Regions from separate parts of the Pseudoalteromonas sp. CST2 genome, predicted to be linked through region 1. Evidence: predicted binding sites of a transcription regulator. Region 1 holds the regulator's gene; each other region holds the start of a gene.

Evidence for each region. The regulator sigma-54, encoded in region 1, starts transcription at its own class of promoters, with help from an activator protein. The targets are predictions, from matches to a motif close to GTTGGCACGNNNNTNGNNT.
Region 2: PSH41_RS18920 (EF-hand domain-containing protein) is a predicted target of sigma-54. The motif match lies at 3,589-3,607, and genes of this name have one in related genera.
Region 3: PSH41_RS15065 (amidase family protein) is a predicted target of sigma-54. The motif match lies at 1,143-1,161, and genes of this name have one in related genera.

Annotation. Positions count from the first base shown of each region.
Region 1 covers NZ_JAQREO010000001.1:215,111-221,960, reverse strand. Annotated here, with positions in the region: gene PSH41_RS01010 (calcium/sodium antiporter) at 1-818, shown strand, start outside; gene PSH41_RS01005 (KpsF/GutQ family sugar-phosphate isomerase) at 821-1,792, shown strand; gene kdsC (3-deoxy-manno-octulosonate-8-phosphatase KdsC) at 1,793-2,344, shown strand; gene lptC (LPS export ABC transporter periplasmic protein LptC) at 2,341-2,895, shown strand; gene lptA (lipopolysaccharide transport periplasmic protein LptA) at 2,885-3,433, shown strand; gene lptB (LPS export ABC transporter ATP-binding protein) at 3,430-4,155, shown strand; gene PSH41_RS00980 (RNA polymerase factor sigma-54) at 4,225-5,724, shown strand; gene hpf (ribosome hibernation promoting factor) at 5,752-6,039, shown strand; gene PSH41_RS00970 (PTS sugar transporter subunit IIA) at 6,044-6,496, shown strand; gene rapZ (RNase adapter RapZ) at 6,516-6,850, shown strand, end outside.
Region 2 covers NZ_JAQREO010000020.1:41,286-48,135, forward strand. Annotated here, with positions in the region: gene pepQ (Xaa-Pro dipeptidase) at 1-328, shown strand, start outside; gene PSH41_RS18905 (YigZ family protein) at 415-1,029, shown strand; gene PSH41_RS18910 (TrkH family potassium uptake protein) at 1,080-2,531, shown strand; gene PSH41_RS18915 (PilZ domain-containing protein) at 2,561-3,223, shown strand; gene PSH41_RS18920 (EF-hand domain-containing protein) at 3,686-3,898, shown strand; gene PSH41_RS18925 (calmodulin-like protein) at 4,028-4,240, shown strand; gene PSH41_RS18930 (EF-hand domain-containing protein) at 4,418-4,633, shown strand; gene trkA (Trk system potassium transporter TrkA) at 4,719-6,095, opposite strand; gene rsmB (16S rRNA (cytosine(967)-C(5))-methyltransferase RsmB) at 6,171-6,850, opposite strand, start outside.
Region 3 covers NZ_JAQREO010000012.1:109,525-116,374, reverse strand. Annotated here, with positions in the region: gene PSH41_RS15065 (amidase family protein) at 1-970, opposite strand, end outside; gene PSH41_RS15060 (putative 4-hydroxy-4-methyl-2-oxoglutarate aldolase) at 1,317-1,799, opposite strand; gene PSH41_RS15055 (TetR/AcrR family transcriptional regulator) at 1,803-2,456, opposite strand; gene yddG (aromatic amino acid DMT transporter YddG) at 2,632-3,552, shown strand; gene PSH41_RS15045 (alpha/beta hydrolase family protein) at 3,573-4,439, opposite strand; gene PSH41_RS15040 (ankyrin repeat domain-containing protein) at 4,833-5,294, opposite strand; gene PSH41_RS15035 (catalase) at 5,395-6,850, opposite strand, start outside.

The DNA.
Region 1 (6,850 bases):
CCCCTGAAATGATGGTATCGGCCTCGGCTGCTTTGGCAAATAAAACCGACACAGCGGTCGGTAACGCGGTAGGTTCAAATATAACAAACATCTTACTTGTGTTAGGTATTACTGCGCTGCTACGCCCTTTGAGTGTGTCATCAAGCACTTTAAAACGCGAAATGCCGCTTGTTATGCTGGTATCCTTGGCTACGTGGTATGTATTTTCAGACAACTACTTCTCGCTCACCGAAGGGGTGGCGTTGCTAGTCGCATTTGCTGTGTTTATTGGTGGCTTGATTGTGGTTTCTTTGCGCGCAAAAAATCAAGATGACCCTTTCGTTTCAGAAGCCTGCGATGAGGTTCCTAACGATGTACCAACTAAGAAAGCCGTTTTATGGCTAATTGTCGGCATGGTTTTATTACCTGTTAGCTCACACTTTTTAGTTAGTTCAGCAGTCGATATTGCTAAATACTTTGGTTTAAGCGACTTAGTTATTGGCTTAACCATTATCGCCATTGGCACAAGCTTGCCTGAACTTGCAGCTTCTGTAGCGGGTGTACTTAAAAACGAAGATGATTTAGCCCTAGGTAATATTGTGGGCTCAAATATATTTAATATTTTAGCGGTATTACCGCTTGCAGGTATTATTAACCCATCAGTAGTTGACCCGTCACTTGCAAACCGCGACATACTTATTATGTTAGGTGCTACGCTTGCGCTTATTATTATGTCATTGAACTTTAGAGGTTCTCAGCGTATCAATAGAGTAGAAGGTGGCCTATTACTCATCGCATTTTTGGCGTACCAAGGTTATATTTTTAGTCAAGTAGGGTAACAATGGCACAACTAAATTTTATAGAGCAAGGTTTACGCGTATTAAACATTGAACGCCAAGCGCTTGCTGATATTACACAATACGTTGACGAAAACTTTCATAGTGCGTGTCAGCTCATGTTTGATTGCCAAGGCCGCATTATTGTTATTGGCATGGGTAAATCAGGCCATATTGGTAATAAAATTGCAGCTACCCTTGCAAGTACAGGCAGCCCTGCTTTTTTTGTTCACCCAGGCGAAGCAAGCCATGGTGATTTAGGCATGATAACCAAAAATGACGTGGTTATGCTTATATCAAACTCGGGCGAAACCAGCGAAGTACTTAATATTATTCCGGTGCTTAAACGCCTTGGTGCAAAAATAATATCGATGACGGGCAACCCGCTCTCTACTATGGCAACACTTGCCGATGTGCACGTATGCATAAAAGTAGAACAAGAAGCCTGTTTATTAGGTTTAGCGCCTACAGCAAGCACCACAGCTACTTTAGCGATGGGTGATGCAATGGCGGTTGCGCTTTTAGAAGCACGCGGCTTTACCGCCGATGACTTTGCACTCTCTCACCCTGGCGGCAGTTTAGGTAAGCGATTGTTGCTCACTTTAAAAGATGTAATGCACAGCGGCACAAACACCCCTATTATAGGTGTAACGCAAACAATTAAAGACGCGTTAATAGAAATGTCAGCCAAAGGGCTGGGCATGACCGCTATTGTAGATAACAATCAACAGCTTGCCGGCCTTTTTACCGACGGTGACTTACGCCGTATTTTAGAGCAAAGAGTTGATATACATAGCACCACTATTAGCCAGGTTATGACTAAGTCATGCACAACCGCCACGGCCGATATACTTGCAGCTGAAGCCCTAAACATAATGGAAAATAAACGTATTAATGGTTTAATTGTTGTCAATGATAAAAACCAGCCAATAGGCGCCTTAAATATGCAAGACCTCTTAAAAGCAGGAGTATTATAAATGCAATTTGAAGATCTCTATCAACCGCTAAGCGATGATGCCAAAGCACGCGCCAAAAAAGTAAAACTACTCATATGCGACATTGATGGTGTATTTTCTGATGGCCGAATTTACCTCGGTAACCAAGGCGAAGAATTAAAAGCATTTAATACAAAAGATGGTTTTGGCATTAAAGCGCTGATCAATAGCGGCTTTGAAGTTGCGGTCATTACGGGGCGTCACTCAGAAATAGTACAAACTCGCATGAGCAGCTTAACCGTGCAGCACATTTATCAAGGCCAAGAAGACAAACTTATTGCTTATCAAGAACTCAAAAACACTTTAAAGTTAACTGATGAACAAATAGCCTATATTGGCGACGATGGTCCTGACATGCCAGTAATGGAGCGCGTTGGCTTTGCCGTTGCAGTAAACGATGCACACCCGCTTATTAAGCGCTTATCGCATTACACTACGCAAATGCCTGGCGGCTTTGGCGCCGTTAGAGAACTCACAGACTTACTTATGCTAGAGAATGGCATAGCGCTTACAACACAAGGCACCAGTTCATGAATGCAGCACGCGTTATACTCAGTGCGTTATTCATCGGCTGTATGGTTTGGCTTTGGTACCCTTATTTTACCCAAACCAATGTAGCGCCAGAGCAAGAACCTGAAGTAATTGCAAAGCCCGATTACACCGCTATAGAGCTTAAGCAAACAGCCTATGACGAGCAAGGCAAAATAAGCCATAAAGTCACAGCGGCTAAAATGGAGCTGTACCAACAGCTTGGTTTTACGTTTTTTGAAAAACCTATTTTCACCTTGTATAACGAAAAGCAAACATGGCGAATAAATGCAGACGAAGCAACGCTTTACGAAGATAAACAACTTATTTTAGAAGGCAATGTGGTTGCTAAAAATTTAGTTGATAACGCCATGATAGATAACATCGATGCCGATAACATCGAAGTCGACATTAAAGCGCTAACAATGCGCTCTGAGCAGCCAGTGGTTGTCACTGGGCCTAATTTAAAAATTGTCGGTAAAGGCCTTGAAGCCGATTTAAAAACCGAAGTAATAAAACTAATTAACCATACGCGAACAATATATTATGACCAATAAACTCACTAAAATACTTATTATCCCATCGCTAATGCTTGCATTTAGCGCCTCTGCTGCTGAGCCTGCTGCTCAACCGCCAGCAAATCAAATTTCTATTAGTGCAGACCGTCAAGAAGGCCAACTTAAAGAAAACGTAGGTATTTTTGAAAAGAACGTCGAAATTGTGCATGGCAATCGCAAAATTACAGCCGACCGACTCGAAGTACATAAACGTGAAGACTTAGGGGATAACAAACAACTCCTTATTGCCACTGGCAGCCCAGCCTACTTCGAAGAAAAACAAGACGATGGTACCGTAATGAGCGCCAGTGCAAACGAAGTACGTTACGACGTAGCAAAGCGCTTTTTAACGCTTGTTGGCGATGCTGAAGTCGCACAAGCCGGTCAAAAAATTAATGCTAAAAGTATTACCTACGACATGCAGCAGCAGCTTATTAGCGCAGAAAAAGACGAAAACTCCACGGATCGTGTCCACACAATTTTAGTGCCTGTTGAAGCAAAAATTAAAGAAAAAACAGGTAACGAAGGTCAACCATGAGCACCTTAAAAGCAGAACTATTAGCAAAAAGCTATAAAGGCCGCCAAGTTGTAAAAAATGTAGGCCTTGAAGTAGAAGCCGGCAGCATTGTTGGCTTATTGGGCCCTAATGGCGCAGGTAAAACCACCACCTTTTACATGATTGTAGGGTTAGTACCTAGCGACAAAGGTAAAATTTCTATTGATGATAACGACATTACGTTATTACCTATGCACAGCCGCGCCCGCTTAGGCATTGGCTATTTGCCGCAAGAGTCATCAATATTTAGAAAGCTAACAGTTTATCAAAACCTAATGGCTATTTTAGAAACGCGTAAAGAGCTCAATAAAGCCGCGCGAGAAGAAACGCTTAACAACTTACTTGATGAATTTAGTATTCAGCATATTCGCGATAGCCAAGGTATGGCGCTTTCTGGTGGTGAACGCCGCCGTGTAGAAATTGCCAGAGCACTGGCAGCAAACCCTAAATTTATTTTATTGGATGAGCCTTTTGCTGGTGTTGATCCGATTTCAGTGTTAGATATAAAGAAAATAATAGAACATCTTAAAAACCGTGGCATTGGCGTATTAATTACCGATCACAATGTAAGAGAAACCCTTGATGTTTGTGAAAAAGCCTACATTGTTTCTCATGGGGAGCTAATTGCATCTGGCACCCCAGAACACGTATTAAATGACAAAACTGTACGCGATGTTTATTTAGGCGAGCAATTTAGGCTGTAACATTTAAGCCACACCTACAAGCATCTGCTAATATTAATTATAACAACATAAAAGGATTGTTAGAGATACATGAGGCAATCATTACAGCTGCGCATGGGCCAGCAACTTACAATGACTCCACAATTGCAACAAGCGATTCGCTTGCTGCAGCTCAGTACATTGGATCTCCAGCAAGAAATACAAGAAGCACTTGATAGCAACCCGCTATTAGAAGTAGAAGAGCAAGATTACACGGAAGAGTCGGCTGGAAAAAATGAGCAAAAAGCAGATACGGATGATGTAACCGTAAGCGCATCGGCTGACGATACAACCAGCGAGTACGAGCAAGACAGTGGCGAAGCTTTAAATAAAGACACCGTTAGCGATGATATGGCAATGGATGTAACCTGGGATGAGTACATGAGCGCAGCCCCTGCTGCATCCTCAGGCCCAATGCCGGAAGATGAGTCTATTTATCAAGGTGCCTCTACTGAAACGCTACATGAGTATTTAATGTGGCAGCTTCAGCTTACTCCTTTTAGCCCAACTGACGAAGCCATTGCTATTGCCATTGTAGAAGCTGTAGATGACTCGGGTATTTTAACGCTAAGTTGCGAAGAAATTTTAGAGAGCTTTAACCAAGAAAACGATGACGAAGTTGAAGTTGAACTTGATGAAATAGAAGCCGTTTTAAAGCGTATTCAGTTATTTGACCCTGTAGGTATAGCCGCGCGCAGTTTACAAGAGTGCTTGTGTATTCAGCTAAACCAGTTTGATAAAGACACCCCTTTTATAGAACAAACTAAAATGATCTTAACCGATCACATTGATCTATTAGCGGCACGCGACTATCGTACATTAATGAAAAAGACTAAGCTTAAAGAAGACGAGCTTAAAGAGGTCATGACCCTAATACATACCCTCAACCCAAAACCTGCAGATACCATAGTAAGGGAAGAGTCGGAGTATGTAATACCGGATGTGTCGGTTAAAAAAATAAAAGGCCGCTGGGTGGTAGAGCTAAACCCAGATAGCATGCCAAAAATACGCGTAAATAGTCAGTACGCGGCTATGTCACGTACCGTAAAATCAAGTGGTGATAGCCAATTTATTCGCTCTCACTTACAAGAAGCTAAATGGTTTATAAAAAGCCTTGAAAGCAGAAACGACACGCTGCTCAAAGTAACAAACTGTATTGTAAAACAGCAACAAGCATTTTTTGAACATGGCCCAGAAGCCATGAAGCCAATGGTTTTAAACGATGTTGCTGAAATGGTAGAAATGCATGAATCGACAATTTCGCGTGTTACTACGCAAAAATATATGCATACGCCACGTGGTATTTTTGAGCTTAAGTATTTTTTCTCAAGCCACGTAAGCACTGAAAACGGCGGAGAGTGTTCATCAACCGCAATACGTGCCCTAATTAAAAAGCTAATTGCCGCGGAAAACTCAGCTAAACCATTGAGTGATAGTAAAATTGCGGATATATTGGCAGAGCAAGGAATTAAAGTAGCTAGACGCACAATAGCAAAATACCGTGAATCGCTAGCTATTCCACCGTCAAATCAGAGAAAGAGTTTGATATAAGACGTAAAAAACAAAGAGGAAATGCTTATGCAACTAAACCTAACTGGTCGTCACGTAGAAGTAACTGATTCACTTAGAGACTATGTAAATAATAAATTTGCAAAGCTAGAAAGGCACTCAGATCATATTAGCAATGTGCATGTCATTCTCGATGTAGAAAAACTCAACCAAAAAGCAGAAGCGACTATTCATGTAAGTGGCGCAGATTTATTTGCCTCAACAGAGCACCAAGATATGTATGCCGCTATAGACTCGTTGATTGACAAGCTCGATCGTCAAGTCATAAAACATAAAGAGAAGCTTGCTAGACACTAATATTATGAAATTAAGTACATTAGTATGCCAGGACTGCAGCAAAGCTGCGGTCCTTTTTAGTAGTAAAAAAAGAATTTTAGAGTTTATCAGTGAGCTTGCTCATGAAAAGCTCCCCTACTTACCACAACAAGATATTCTTAATGCGCTGGCAAGCAGAGAAAAGCTAGGCAGTACTGGTATTGGCCGGGGTATCGCCATTCCTCATGGCAGAATGGGTGGCGTAGAAGAGCCGCTGGCTTTAGTACTTGTTAGCGACACGCCTGTTAACTTTGATGCTATTGATAACTGCCCTGTTGATATTTTTGTTGCACTCATCGTACCAGATGGCGATAACCAACAGCACCTAAAGACTCTGGCAACCATAGCTGATAAACTGAGCAATAAAGAATTTTGTAAACAGCTGCGTAGTGCTAAAACCGATGCAGAGCTGTATCAAGTAATTGTTGATCAATCGTAGTAAATACTAAGGGCTATAAATGGAGTTAATTATCATAAGCGGCCGTTCTGGTTCAGGTAAGTCGGTTGCTTTACGCGTGGTTGAAGATTTAGGCTATTATTGCGTAGATAATATTCCGGTCAACTTACTGCCCTCTTTAGTGCGAAGTGTTTCAGATAACTATGACAAAATAGCCGTTAGTATAGATGTTCGTAATATCCCCAAAGAACAAGACGAATTTAACGATATTCTCGAGTACCTTCCTGACTTTGCTAAACCCACACTGTTTTATTTAGATAGTGATGATCAAACACTGATCAAACGTTTTTCAGAAACACGCAGATTACACCCTTTATCCATCGATTCGCTGCCGCT
Region 2 (6,850 bases), on a different contig from region 1:
TGGCTTGGGCCATCACCTTGGCTTACAAGTGCACGATATGGGCGGCTTCATGCGTGATGATAAAGGCACCCACCAGCCATCGCCAGAAGGGCACCCATTCTTACGTTGTACTCGTAAAATAGAGAAAAACCAAGTGTTTACTATTGAGCCAGGGCTTTACTTTATAGATTCATTATTAGGTGATTTAGCGCAAACCGACAGTAAGCAGTTTATTAACTGGGAAAAAATTGAGTCGTTAAAACCATACGGCGGTATTCGTATTGAAGACAATATTATTGTTCACGAAGACAGCCTAGAAAATATGACTCGTGACTTAGCGCTCGATTAAGCTAATAAAGACGAGCTCGCCAATACGCGCTAAAATACGCGAATGCAAAGGGGCCTTTTGGCCCCATTTTTAATTGAGCTTTAATTATGTCTGAATATAAATACCCCGCCGATGATGTGTTTCATCAAGAAGAAATTAAAAAAAGCACCTTTATAGTTCATATCGCGCATACGCCAGACCTACAGGCTGCTAAAGCATTTATTAAAAGCATTGAAGAAAAGTACCCAGATGCTCGTCATAATTGTTGGGCGCACGTAGCGGGTAACCCAGGCGGAAGCCATGTTTATGGTTTTTCTGATGATGGCGAGCCAAATGGTACCGCAGGAAAGCCCATGCTTAATGTGCTGGTGGGTTCTGGACTTGGCGAAATTACTGCGGTTGTCACCCGTTATTTTGGCGGTATAAAGCTGGGCACCGGTGGGTTAGTACGTGCCTATGGTGGGTCGCTTAATAATGCACTTTCGCAGCTAAAAACGGTGACTAAAGTACCGAGTATCGAGATTGTAGGCCAAAGTGAATACAGCATGCAGGGCGCAATAGAGCAATTGTTAAAAACCAATTATCAAGTACTTAATATAGAAAAACAATTTACTGCTAATATTGAATGGGTTATTACTATTGATAGCCGCCAAGCAAAACAGGCCATTAAAGATATTTTTGATTTAAGCCATGGCGCAGTTGAGTTAACTATCAAAGAGTAAGACAATAACTTACACACTTATATTTACTAATAATAAAAGCGATAAGCTACATGCAATTTCGTACCATCATAAAAATCCTTGGCCAACTTGTTGCGCTGTTTAGTATTACCATGGTGCCGCCTGCGGTGGTGTCTTTATTTTATAAAGATGGTGGTGGTGTTCCTTTTGTATTAGCGTTTATATTTAGTGTGGTTATTGGTTTAACAGCTTATTACCCAAACAGGCATGAAAACGGCGACTTAAAAGCACGCGAAGGCTTTTTAATTGTTGTTCTGTTTTGGCTAGTACTAGGGGCGTTTGCATCGTTACCGCTGATTTTTTTACAAGAACCTAATTTGTCTATGGCCGATGCGGTGTTTGAGGCCTTTTCTGGCCTTACAACCACTGGGGCCACGGTACTTACCGGAATTGAATACCTGCCTAAGTCTGTTTTGTTTTATCGCCAGCAATTACAGTGGTTTGGCGGTATGGGTATCATTGTACTTGCTGTTGCTATACTGCCCATGCTTGGGGTCGGTGGCATGCAGTTATACCGAGCTGAGATCCCTGGCCCAGTAAAAGATTCAAAAATGACCCCCCGCATTGCCGATACCGCAAAGCACCTTTGGTACATTTATGTGTCGTTAACGGTAACCTGTATGTTGGCGTATTGGGCGGCAGGTATGGAGTGGTTTGATGCTATATGCCATGCGTTTTCTACAGTGGCGATTGGCGGTTTTTCTACTTACGATGCCTCAATAGGGCACTTTGATAGCCCTGTCATTAACTTTATATGTGTTTTCTTTTTAATTATTGCTGCGGTTAACTTTTCACTGCATTACGCGGCGGTAGCGAGTCGTAATATTCAGGTATATATTCGCGACCCTGAATTTAAAGTTTTTTTACTGATACAGTTAGCGCTGGTGGTGATTTGTTTTACGGTGCTTTCATCTAACGAAATATTTGCCGATGGCGATGAAACCCTCGATCAGGCTTTATTTCAGGCGGTGTCTATGAGTACCACAGCCGGTTTTGCTACTGACAACTTTTCTACTTGGCCGCTGTTTTTACCTATATTGCTTATTTTTTCGAGCTTTATAGGTGGCTGTGCAGGTTCAACCGGTGGCGGTATGAAAGTTGTACGCGTGTTTTTACTTTACCTACAAGGCATACGTGAGCTTAACCGCTTAGTGCACCCACGTGCTATATACTCTATTAAGCTTGGTCGTAAAGCCCTGCCCGATAAAGTAGTTGAAGCGGTTTGGGGGTTTTTCTCGGCGTACGCATTGGTGTTTATTATTATAATGCTGGCGCTAATGGGAACCGGCATGGATAACATTACCGCGTTCTCTGCTACGGCGGCGTGTTTAAATAATTTAGGCCCAGGCTTAGGTGATGTTGCCTCGCATTATGGGGCGGTGAGCGATGGTGCCAAATGGCTATTAACTATTGCCATGGTATTTGGTCGCTTAGAAATATTCACCTTACTCGTGCTATTTACGCCGACCTTTTGGCGTGGGTAATAATATATAAATGATGCTTAGGAACAGGCATGCCACATTCTAATTTAGATAAATTACAGCAGTTAACAACAGGGCGATTGGTCGACTTGGAAATTGTTACGCCTACCAGTAGTAAACGCGTAAAAACAGAGTTTATTGGATTGCTAGAAAATAAATTTATTATTTTAAATTACCCAAGTTCAAAGCGTTTACCTGCTGCAAGTGATTACCTACGTGACGGTGTAATGGTGGTGGTAAGAGCTGTTATAGAAGGCAGTGGCGGACAAGTAATAGCATTTAGGCAGCAGCTTATGTCGGTTGCCTCACACCCTGCTAGGCTCATTTTTATTAATTACCCTACACAAGTGCAGTTATTTGCACTGCGCGCGCAAACACGCATACCTACCTTATTACCTGCCAAATTAACTCTTAGTGACGATAGAGTACTTGAAGGGGTGATTAAAGACATCTCGCTTACCGGGGTGATGTTTGATGTACGCGGCGATCAAAACGATGAAAATATTAAAGATATGCAATGCACGGTGACGGTTGATACCAACAATAAAGCATTTACTGGCGAAATATGCAGTGTAAAAGAACACGCTGCGGGGGTTAATTGTGGCATTAAACTTCTAGCCAGTGAAGATGAAATGAAGGCATTTATGAAAGAGCATTTTATCGATCCCGCGATGCTTGAGCTGCCATTAGAATAAGCACTTTCGCTTAATAGCAACAAATGGCCATTTTTTATTTGAGTGGCAGTCATATTTTTAAAACTTCAAAAAATAATTTTTATTTTCTATAAAAATCAGTAGTATAGGCTAGTTTTACGAGTGAGTTATTTTAATACGTTAGCTCCCCTCATGGCTAAAATTTAGTCTCTTTTTTCGATAAATCTTCATCCTTACAATTTACGCCGAAAATTGTAGCTTTTTTCTCTTATGTAACTAGCTGTTTTTATTGTATTTAAAAACTTAGCTTTACCCTTTGTTGCTAGTTTGCAACATAAAACCCCCGAAAATTTATCAAAAATAGCCAAACACTCTTTTAACTGATTGAAATTAATGAGCTTTTAAAACTTGGCATTCAAGTTGTAATAGTCTGGCTGTACTGAACAATAACGTGATTTAAAGTAAAACACTTAATCGCACACATATACTTGAAGGAATTATATTATGAAAAGCATTAATAAAACTTTAGCACTTATCGCCCTTGCTTCATCATCAGCGGCATTTGCAGCAACCGATTTTGATACGTTAGATGTAGATGGCAGCGGCACGATTAGCAAATCAGAGGCATCAATTGATGCAAAACTGATGAGCATGTTCTCAGAATTAGATACTGACCAAGATGGTGAGCTATCAAAAGAAGAATTTTCAGAAGCTTAAAGTGTGGTAACAATCCTGAGTTGCCAATGACAACCTAAGTAGGCAAGGGAGCTTACGAAAAAGGATTACAAGGATTGCGTACACCACGTAGTGAACTTAACTAATTTGTTTATATTGAAGGATTAAATTATGAAGCATTTAAATAAAGCACTCGCATTTATGGCTATTGCCTCTTCTTCTGCTGCCTTTGCAGGAACTGATTTTGACACGCTAGATGTAGATGGCAATGGCGCCATTAGCCAAGCTGAAGCATCGGTTGATGCGGATTTAATGGCTGAGTTTGTTGAGCTTGATACCGATGGAAATGGTGAGCTTTCAAAACAAGAGTTCTCTAAATACTAGGGTGTGATGATCTTTGCCAATTTAGGCAGGACAGCGCATGTTCACTTAGCAAAGAGTCATTTGCTCTAATCCAATGTGCATTAAAACTTAGTAATGCACATTGGCAAAAGCACTTTTTAGTTAATTTTTAAACCCATGGATCTTAGAAAAGGATTTCCTCTTAATTAGGACACAACTATGAAAACATTAAATACAGCACTTGCCGTTATCGTATTAGCTTCTTCATCAGCGGCATATGCTGCAGTCGACTTTGCCTCGTTTGATGCCGATGGTGATGGTGCAATTTCAAAGCAAGAAGCGCAGGTAAATTCACAGCTAGTGAAAATTTTTGACCAGCTAGATACTGATGGTAATGGTGAAATTTCTGAGCAAGAGTTTTCAAAAGTACAGTAATTAGAAGCTGCTAAGCAGGGTTGCCTAGCATTAAAAAAACATACTCCACTAAAGCCGCCTTAGTCAGCGGCTTTTTTGTGTTTAACTATAAAAATATAGCGCTAACTTGGAATAGCTTTTCTACTACGTTGATATGCTTTTTATCGATTAAAAACATAATAACGTGATCACCAGACATAATAACCGTGTCGTCGTGGGCAATCAGTACGTCGTCATTACGTACAATAGCACCAATCGTTGTACCTGCAGGTAGCTTGATATCGGCAATCGCACGGCCAACTACTTTTGATGTGTTTTCATCGCCATGGGCAACGGCTTCAATGGCCTCTGCCGCGCCTTTACGTAACGAGTACACATTAACAATATCGCCACGGCGTACGTGTGTAAGTAGCGCCGAAATAGTTGCTTGTTGTGGTGATATAGCAATATCTATTTCACCCCCTTGCACTAAATCTACATACGCACCACGCTGAATAAGCACCATGGTTTTTTGTGCGCCCATGCGTTTTGCAAGCATGGCCGACATTATATTTGCTTCATCGTCGTTGGTTACGGCAATAAACACATCAACTTGCTCTATGTGCTCTTCAGATAGTAGTTCTTGGTCTGAGGCGTCTCCACAAAACACGACGGTGTTATCTAGCATTTCAGAGAGTTGCTCAGCACGCTCTTTACTACGCTCTAGTAACTTAACGCTGTGGTTTTTTTCCAGTGAGCGAGCAAGGCCTGCACCAATGTTACCGCCACCGGCTATCATAATTTTTTTGTAAGAACGCTCAAGTTTTTGTAGCTCGTTCATAACTGCGCGAATATGCTTAGTGGCAGCAATGAAAAATACTTCATCGTCCGCTTCTATTACCGTGGTGCCCAGTGGCTTTATAGCTTTACCTTGGCGATAAATTGCTGCTACACGGGTTTCTACATTCGGAATATGCTCTTTTAAAGCAGAAAGCGCATAACCCACTAATAAGCCACCGTAGTAAGCTTTTACAGCCACAAGAGAGAGCATGCCATCGGCAAATTGCAGCACTTGCAACGCGCCTGGGTAATCTATTAAACGGCGAATATATTTGGTAACAAGTGCTTCGGGGGCAATATAGTGATCAACCGGGAGGTCATCGTTATGAAATAGCTTTTCGCGGTATTTTAAATATTGCTCTGATCGGATACGGGCTATTTTAGTTGGCGTATTAAAAATACTATACGCGACTTGGCACGCCACCATATTGACTTCATCTGAGCTGGTTACCGCAATAATCATGTCGGCGTCTTCAGCACCTGCACGTCTGAGCACATCTGGGTGAGCACTGTGCCCCGTGACCCCTTGTAAGTCGTACTTATCTTGTAGCTCTCGTAAGCGGTTGCCGTCTATATCAACAACGGTTATTTCGTTTTGTTCGCCAACTAAGTTTTCAGCAAGCGTACCACCGACTTGTCCGGCACCGAGTATGATTATTTTCATTATTTACCCGAATTACTGTTTAATTAAAAAAATAGCCATTTACTGTTTAATAAATGGCTATTGAGTGTACGGCTATTAGGCTTTTTTAACTAGCTTAGCGTAATAAAATCCGTCGCTTTCACCTGGTAGTAATTGTAAACCAGGGTTGGTAACTGTGTCGTTGTCGTGCAGTGGTATATGCTCAACGTCACTATTATTAGCTAAAAATTTAGCGACTTGCTGTTGGTTCTCTTGCGGCAGTACCGAACAGGTTGCGTATATCATTGTGCCGCCTGGTTTTAGTAGTGGCCAAATGCTATTGAGTATATCGCTCTGTAGTGTAGCTAAATCTTCAATGTCTGATGCGCGGCGAAGCCATTTTATATCTGGGTGGCGGCGTATAACACCGGTTGCCGAACAAGGGACATCTAATAAAATGCGGTCAAACTGTTGCTCATCCCACCATGTGTGTGGCTGCGAAGCGTCTGCACATTGTAGGTCTGCGCCTAAACCGATACGGGTTAAATTTTGTTTAACACGTTCTAGGCGAGTGGCGTCACTATCAAGTGCTAATACTTCTGCATCAGCAAGCTCTAATATATGACATGTTTTACCGCCAGGTGCTGCACAGGCATCTAAAATGTATTCATCAGCTTGAGGTGCTAAAAAGCGTGCGGCTAATTGTGCTGCGGCGTCTTGAACTGAGCAGGCGCCCACATCAAATTCTGGCAACGAAAATACATCACGCGGCTTAGCTAGTTTAATACCATCAACAA
Region 3 (6,850 bases), on a different contig from region 1:
TTGGTAAAAATAAACAGCCGTTTGTGTTTAGGTTTTTAGCGATTAGTGTTTGCCATTGGGTTTGTACATTTAGTGCTTCTTGCTCTTCTTGGGCGGTTAGAGCAAGCGCCATGTTAAAACGTGCCGCAATTGCCGGAGCAAACTGGGGAAGTTGCCCTGGCAATTGAAGCCAATCTTTATGTGTTTTTGCGATTGCTCGCCCTTGCAGTATTCTAAAGCTGTCAGCCAGTTCGCTTAATAAGCTGCCGTTAGGCAGTTCAAATTCTTTATGGTGTTTAAAATAAGGTTTGGTTTTTTCAAGCAATTGTTTAAGTGGGGCTTGTAAAACAGGGTCAACCAGCTCAAATAATGGCTCGCAAATAACTAAAGTATCAACGTTATTAATCGCTTGATTTGGTAACAGTACATTGCCTACATCGCTTAGCAGCTCTGCATTTTGCGTAAGCCAGCCAATGGTATCAAATGGGGGCGCTAGCGGAATTAGGCCATCTTTTTCAATTACGTTATGGCTTGGCCTTATACCAAATAAGCCACAATAACTTGCCGGTATCCTTATAGAGCCACCAGTATCAGTGCCTAAGCCAATATCGGCTAGGTTAGCCGCCACAGCTGCTGCCGAGCCCATACTTGAGCCGCCACTTGCATGGCCTTTAAGTCTTGGGTTTTGTGCTGCACCATAGTGAATGTTATTGCCCTCTAAGCTGTAGGCCAGCTCATCGGTATGGGTAAAGCCTGTAAAGCGACAACCCGCATTCATTAGTTTGTTTACGGCACTTGCTGTTTGCTGTGCAGGCTTTGCTGCTTTAAACCAGCTTGGGTTACCTGCGCTGTTGCGCTCGCCTTTAACTGCAAATACATCTTTTACTGCAAGGCGCTTATTTACAAGTGTGCCGTGGGTTTGTGTTTGCCATGCGTTAGGGCCATGGTCACAAAAAATACCGGTAAAATTATTATGTGTTTTGGTACTCATATCACCACTCGTTATAAAGTAAATCTGACCAACTGGTTATAATCAGATTTAGGGTGATTAAAAAGACGAATTAGTTATTATTATTTTTCAGCCCACTGCGTAACATCTTATTTTTATTTTACAGAGCCTGATCCGCCTTTTAATCTGTTAGCTATTATATTGCCTAAAAGCTAAGCAAAAGCAATGCCAAATGCAATAAAGCTGTCCGCTCGGTCAGGTTTTTTTTGGTTTGTATGGGGTTTAGCAGATATTTATAAAAATATAAGTATTAAAGAAGGTGTAATTTAGAGGTGAAAACACACCAAGTTGGTGCGTGATTGCACCAACTTGGTTGCAAGTGTGGCGTTTATAGTAATGCGTTAGGGCTAATAATTAAGCCATTTACATCGGCGTATAGCCAATCGTTAGGGTTAATTGTGGTACTAAGCATGGTCACTGTTTGATTTTTATCTCCAAAGCCACGCTTTAATGTACTGCGCGGGGTTGAGCCAAGTGCCATAACCGGTAAATCCATTGTGGCAAGTATTTCAATGTCACGGCAACAGCCGTTAATAATCACGCCTTCCCAGCCGTTTTTTAACGCGCGCTCCGCCATAATATCGCCTATAAAAGCGAAGCGTTTGCTAGCAAAGCCATCAATAACCAGTACTTTACCCTTGCCGTTTTCATGCAGTATGTCGGCGGCAAACGAGTTATCGTCTGGGCAGGTAACGGTAACTGCTTGGCCACTAAATGTGGTTTTTTTACCAAAGTGGCGCAGGCCGCTGTCGGCGACTTGTACGCTATTGCGGTGATCGTCAAATAAGTCTGGGGTAGTAAAATTATCCATGGGTTAAGCCTCACTGTGCTCAGGTATTTTTAAACCAATACCTTTTAAAATTATGTGGGCAGTTGATTGCGTTATTTGTGCCACATCGGTTTCGTCGTATTCTAACTTGTTCATTACCAGTAGCACTTCGGCCTGAAAATCGGCGTAGTACTGCGTAGTTGACCAAATGGTAAATAATAAATGGTAAGGGTCAACATTATCCATTTTGTTTGCATCTATCCAGGCCTGAAACACGTCTACCTTTTGTTTTACCCACGGGCGTGTGTTGGTTCTAAAGTAGTTTTGCAAATAAGGAGCGCCGCGCAGTATTTCACTGGCAAATAAACGTGATTGCAGCGGCTGGTTTATGGCAAGTATGACTTTGCTTTTAATATAGTGATACAGCACATGTGCAGGGTCGTCCTCAGGGGTTACGTTATCTAAGCCTAAGTTCCAGTGTGCAATAATGCGGTCTATTACGTTTTCGTATAGGCCGTCTTTGCTTTTAAAATAATATAAAATATTGGCCTTAGGAACGCCTGCTTCTTTGGCAACCATACTCATACTGGTGCCATCGTAACCAAGCTGAGAAAACAATTGCTCGGCGGCATCGAGTATTAATGTTTGGTTTTTTACTCGGGTGAGTTCTTTTTTATTTGGCTTTGTTTGTGTGCTCATTATGGCGATGCTGTTTTTAACATGTTGAATGATTGTAACTTTACTGACCAAAAGGTCAAACACTTAAGTGCAGGCCAAAAACATCTTTATAACAATAAATGATGAGCAACAATTGTTTAACCCACTAATTACTGTTAGCGTAACGTCAAACGTAAGTAGTACTTTTAGGTAGTTAATGGACTTTTTTTCTAATCATAAATACACGCTTTATGGCATTGCCGCTATTTTGTTATGGAGTTGTTTAGTGGCTCTGCTCAGGGATGTTTCGGAGTTATTTGGCCCCATAGGTGGGGCGGCACTCATGTACAGTGTAAGCGCGCTGTTTTTAATTTTGGTAATGGGACGGCCTAAGTTTGCTGGGTTTAATAAGCGTTATATTATTTGGGGTACTGCTTTATTTGCACTTTACGAGGTGTGTTTAGCGCTGTTTGTAGGGCTTGCTAATAATCGCCACCAAGCGGTAGAAATGGCAGTTATAAATTATTTATGGCCCACACTTACCATTTTGCTCAGTATTATAGTTAATCGTAGTAAAGTAAGTGTTTGGATTTACCCAGGTATGCTGCTCGCTTTTTTTGGTGTGGCTTGGTGCGTTGGTGGCGATAGTGGGTTATCACTTAATAGTATTATGGGTAATTTTGCCAGTAACCCAACGGCCTACTTGTTGGCGTTTGTAGCACCTTTTATTTGGTCTGTTTACTGTGTAATTACTCAAAAAAATAGCAATGGGCAAAATGCCATTGTGCTGTTTTTTATCGCCACGGCACTAAGCTTATGGGTGTTGTATGGATTAAGTGACGAGCCAAAAATGACCTTTACACTGCACGCGACCGTAACGCTTGTGTTAGCTGGTGTGGTTGTTGGCAGCGGGTATGCTCTTTGGAACCAAGCTATTATTGGCGGTAACTTAATGTTGCTTGGTACGCTTTCGTATTTTACGCCGGTTTTTTCGGCGATTATTTCGGCGCTTTATTTATCAATTACCCTCAGTGCCTCGTTTTGGCAAGGAGTAATAATGGTAACTGGCGGCTCACTCGTATGCTATTTCGTAACGCGTGAAAAACCAGTTAAAAAGCAAATTAACGCCGTAAACTAACGGTGTAAACGCATCCTTCTTTAACTATGTTTGTTTAGCCAATTAAGCGCAAGTGGCCATAATCCGTCAGATTTTTTGCTAAAAAATTTCATATGGCCAATTTCCTTCAAACCATAGTCGTGTGGGTTTAAGGTTAGGGTTTGTGCTTTTAATTTAGGAAAAACCGAGAGCATATCGGCAACATTTGCATTGTTAGCAATATCGTCATCGGTAGCATTAACCCATATTGAGGGCATAGAAAGCGTGTTGTAACAGTGTTGAAATACGGTATCACCAAATGCTGATTGCACATACCCTTGGGCGTTACACCATTTGCGCCATTGTTTAGCTACGCCTTTAGGTAGTGGCTCGCCCATGCCAAACCACTGCGATTTAGTATGACCAAACAAGGCATTACTAAAGGGTATAACCCCATTCATAAAAAAGTGCGCTTTAACCTGATACGCTAAGCTCATATTAGTTAATTTACCCGACGAGCAAGCAAAATTAAACGCGGAGCTTAGCTCGTTAGCGTTATGCATTAGCCCCACTAATTGCCCGCCGGCGCTATGACCCACTAAATGATACTGCGTATTAGGAAATACCCTTTGCAAATGCTCAAGCACCGCAGGCATGTCTTGCTCACCCCAACTTTGTAAACTGGCTTTGCTTTTTTTAATGCTGCGGTTAAGCGATTGGCCAATGCCACTGTTATCAAACGTAATAACGCCAAAGCCATGTTGCTGTAAGTAAGTAGCAAAGTTTGCATAAAACTGCTGCTTTATACCGGTTGCAGGGGCAATCATCACCGCACCTTTAATAGCGCTGGTGGGTGTAAATACACGGGCGTTTAGGGTTTGCCTGTTATTACAGGTAATAGTGGTGTGCTCAAAGTGTGGTGCGGTCATTAGAATTATTATTTCCCATATAAAGTACACAGGTAAAAATAATAGCTGGTTAGACCAGTCTCGGCAAGAGGGGAAAGCATTGTTTATACCAACCCTATTAAGTATGTGTTTTAAATTTTACGCCGAATAAACAATTCAGTCCTAGGCGTAAATTGATGTAAATGGTTGTTCCCTTGACGAAAATTACAACAGAGAAATGAGTTGTTTTAGCAAGTAAAATAGATTAGCTATTTATTGGCGTTGGTATTAAACCACGCCCCAGATGAAATGGGGCGAGAGGAAGGTTTAAATAACTAAAGGGTACTACTTATTTTGCTAGAGCCTTGTTATTGGCTGCTAATGTAGCCTTATTGTCACTAACAATAACGGGCTAGGGGGTATATTAAAAGCTAGTTAATTAGATTTGCTGTTTACCTGTGCTAATAAGTCGAGCACTTTTTGTTGGCCAAATTTTTGTGCAAATTGCTCGGCTGTTTGACCGGCTTTGTTTTGATGTGCGTTGTCGCAATCAAGGCCTACAAGTGTTTTAGCTATGCTAAATTCGCCTCTAAATATGGCGGCCATTAGGGCTGTGTTACCGCGGTTGTCTTCAAGGCAGGCATTAGCGCCCAATTGCAATAAGGTGTTTACCGTATTTTTATTGCCGTGGTAGGTGGCAATCATTAGCGCGGTGTAACCTTTGTTGTTGTAACTATTAATAGGAATGCCAGCATCAACAAATTGCGTTATTACGGCGGTGTCGTCGGTGCGTGCGGCTGCAAAGTAATAAGCAAGTAAGCTGTCGTATTGCGACTGGGCGGTGCTTTGTTCTGTTACAGCGCTTTGTGGCTCATTGGCAAAGCCTGAAAAGCTCATCACTAAAGTAAATATAATAAGTAATTTACGCATACTGTTTACCTTTTTAAAAAAGAGGAAAGCTAGGCTTTCCTCAATAACTTACAGGTTGGGTAAAATATTAAAGCTTAGCGGCTAGTTGCTTAACTTGTTTCATGTCGCCGTTTACAGCGTTAGTTAAGCGTGTACCGTATTCGCTATCTGCTTTGTAGAAGTGACTAAGCATTTTGTGCATAACTTTGCTGTCTTTCACTTTGCCTAAATCGCCGGCTAAGTTGTTAACTAAGTTAGTGCGCTCTTGCTTGCTAAAGCTGCGGTAAAGTACACCCGCTTGAGCAAAGTTTTGCTGCTTTTTAATTGCTGCTTGTTGTACGTAGCCTTTAAGCTCTGTGTTACTTCTGCGTGCAATTGGGTTTTCTGCAACGTTTTCGTGACTTGGTTGGTAGTTCACGTTACTTGTTGTATTACCGTAGTTCATTGCGCCGTCTTGGTTGTAGTTAACCACTTCAACTTTTGCACGGTTAATTGGCAATTGCTGGTGGTTAGCACCTAAGCGGTACATTTGCGTATCGGCGTAAGAGAAAACACGCCCTTGTAAAAGTCTGTCTTCAGATGGCTCAATACCCGGAATTACATTTGCCGGTGCCATAGCAACTTGTTCTGTAGATTGGAAGAAGTTAGTTGGCATACGGTTTAGGGTCATGGTGCCTACTTTAGTTTCTTTAACGTCTAACCACATTTTTGTTGCATCTAATGGGTTGTAGTCAAAGTCATCTAACTGCGACGGATCAAGGGTTTTAATGTATAGATCCCACTTAGGGAAGTTGCCTTTACCAATCTCGCTGTATAGGTCGCGTGTTAAGTGTTGGAAGTCTTTACCTTGCACTTCGTTTACTTCTTTAGCATCAAGGTTGTCTATACCTTGTTGGCTTACCCAGTGAAACTTAACGTATTTAACATCGCCTGACTTATTAATCATTTTGTAAGCATGTACGCCCCAGCCGTCCATTTTACGTAGGCTTGCTGGTGTGCCGTAGTCGCTGTATACCCACGTTAACATGTGAGTAGAACCTGGCTCGTATGAGAAAAAGTCAAAAAAGCGGTTAGGATCTTGAATGTTATCTACCGGTGATGGTTTTAACGAGTGAACCATGTCTGGAAATTTAATCGCATCGCGAATAAAGAATACCGGTAAGTTGTTACCTACTAAATCCCAGTTACCTTGGTCGGTGTAAAACTTAGTAGCAAAACCACGTGGGTCACGTAGTGTTTCTGGGCTACCTTTTGAGTGAATTACTGATGAAAAACGTACAAATACGTCAGTTTCTTTGCCCGCTTCTGCAAACGGTGCAGCAATTGTTAAGTCATCTAATTCTTTAGACGCTACAAACACACCGTGTGCACCTGTACCACGCGCATGCACTACACGCTCAGGAATACGCTCACGTGCAAAACGTTGTAGCTTTTGAATTAGGTGTACGTCTTCAAGTAATACACTTCCGCGCTCACCTGCGGTAATAGAGTTTTGGTTGTCGCCAACAGCTGCGCCGTTGTCTTTAGTAAGGGTAGTTGCGGCA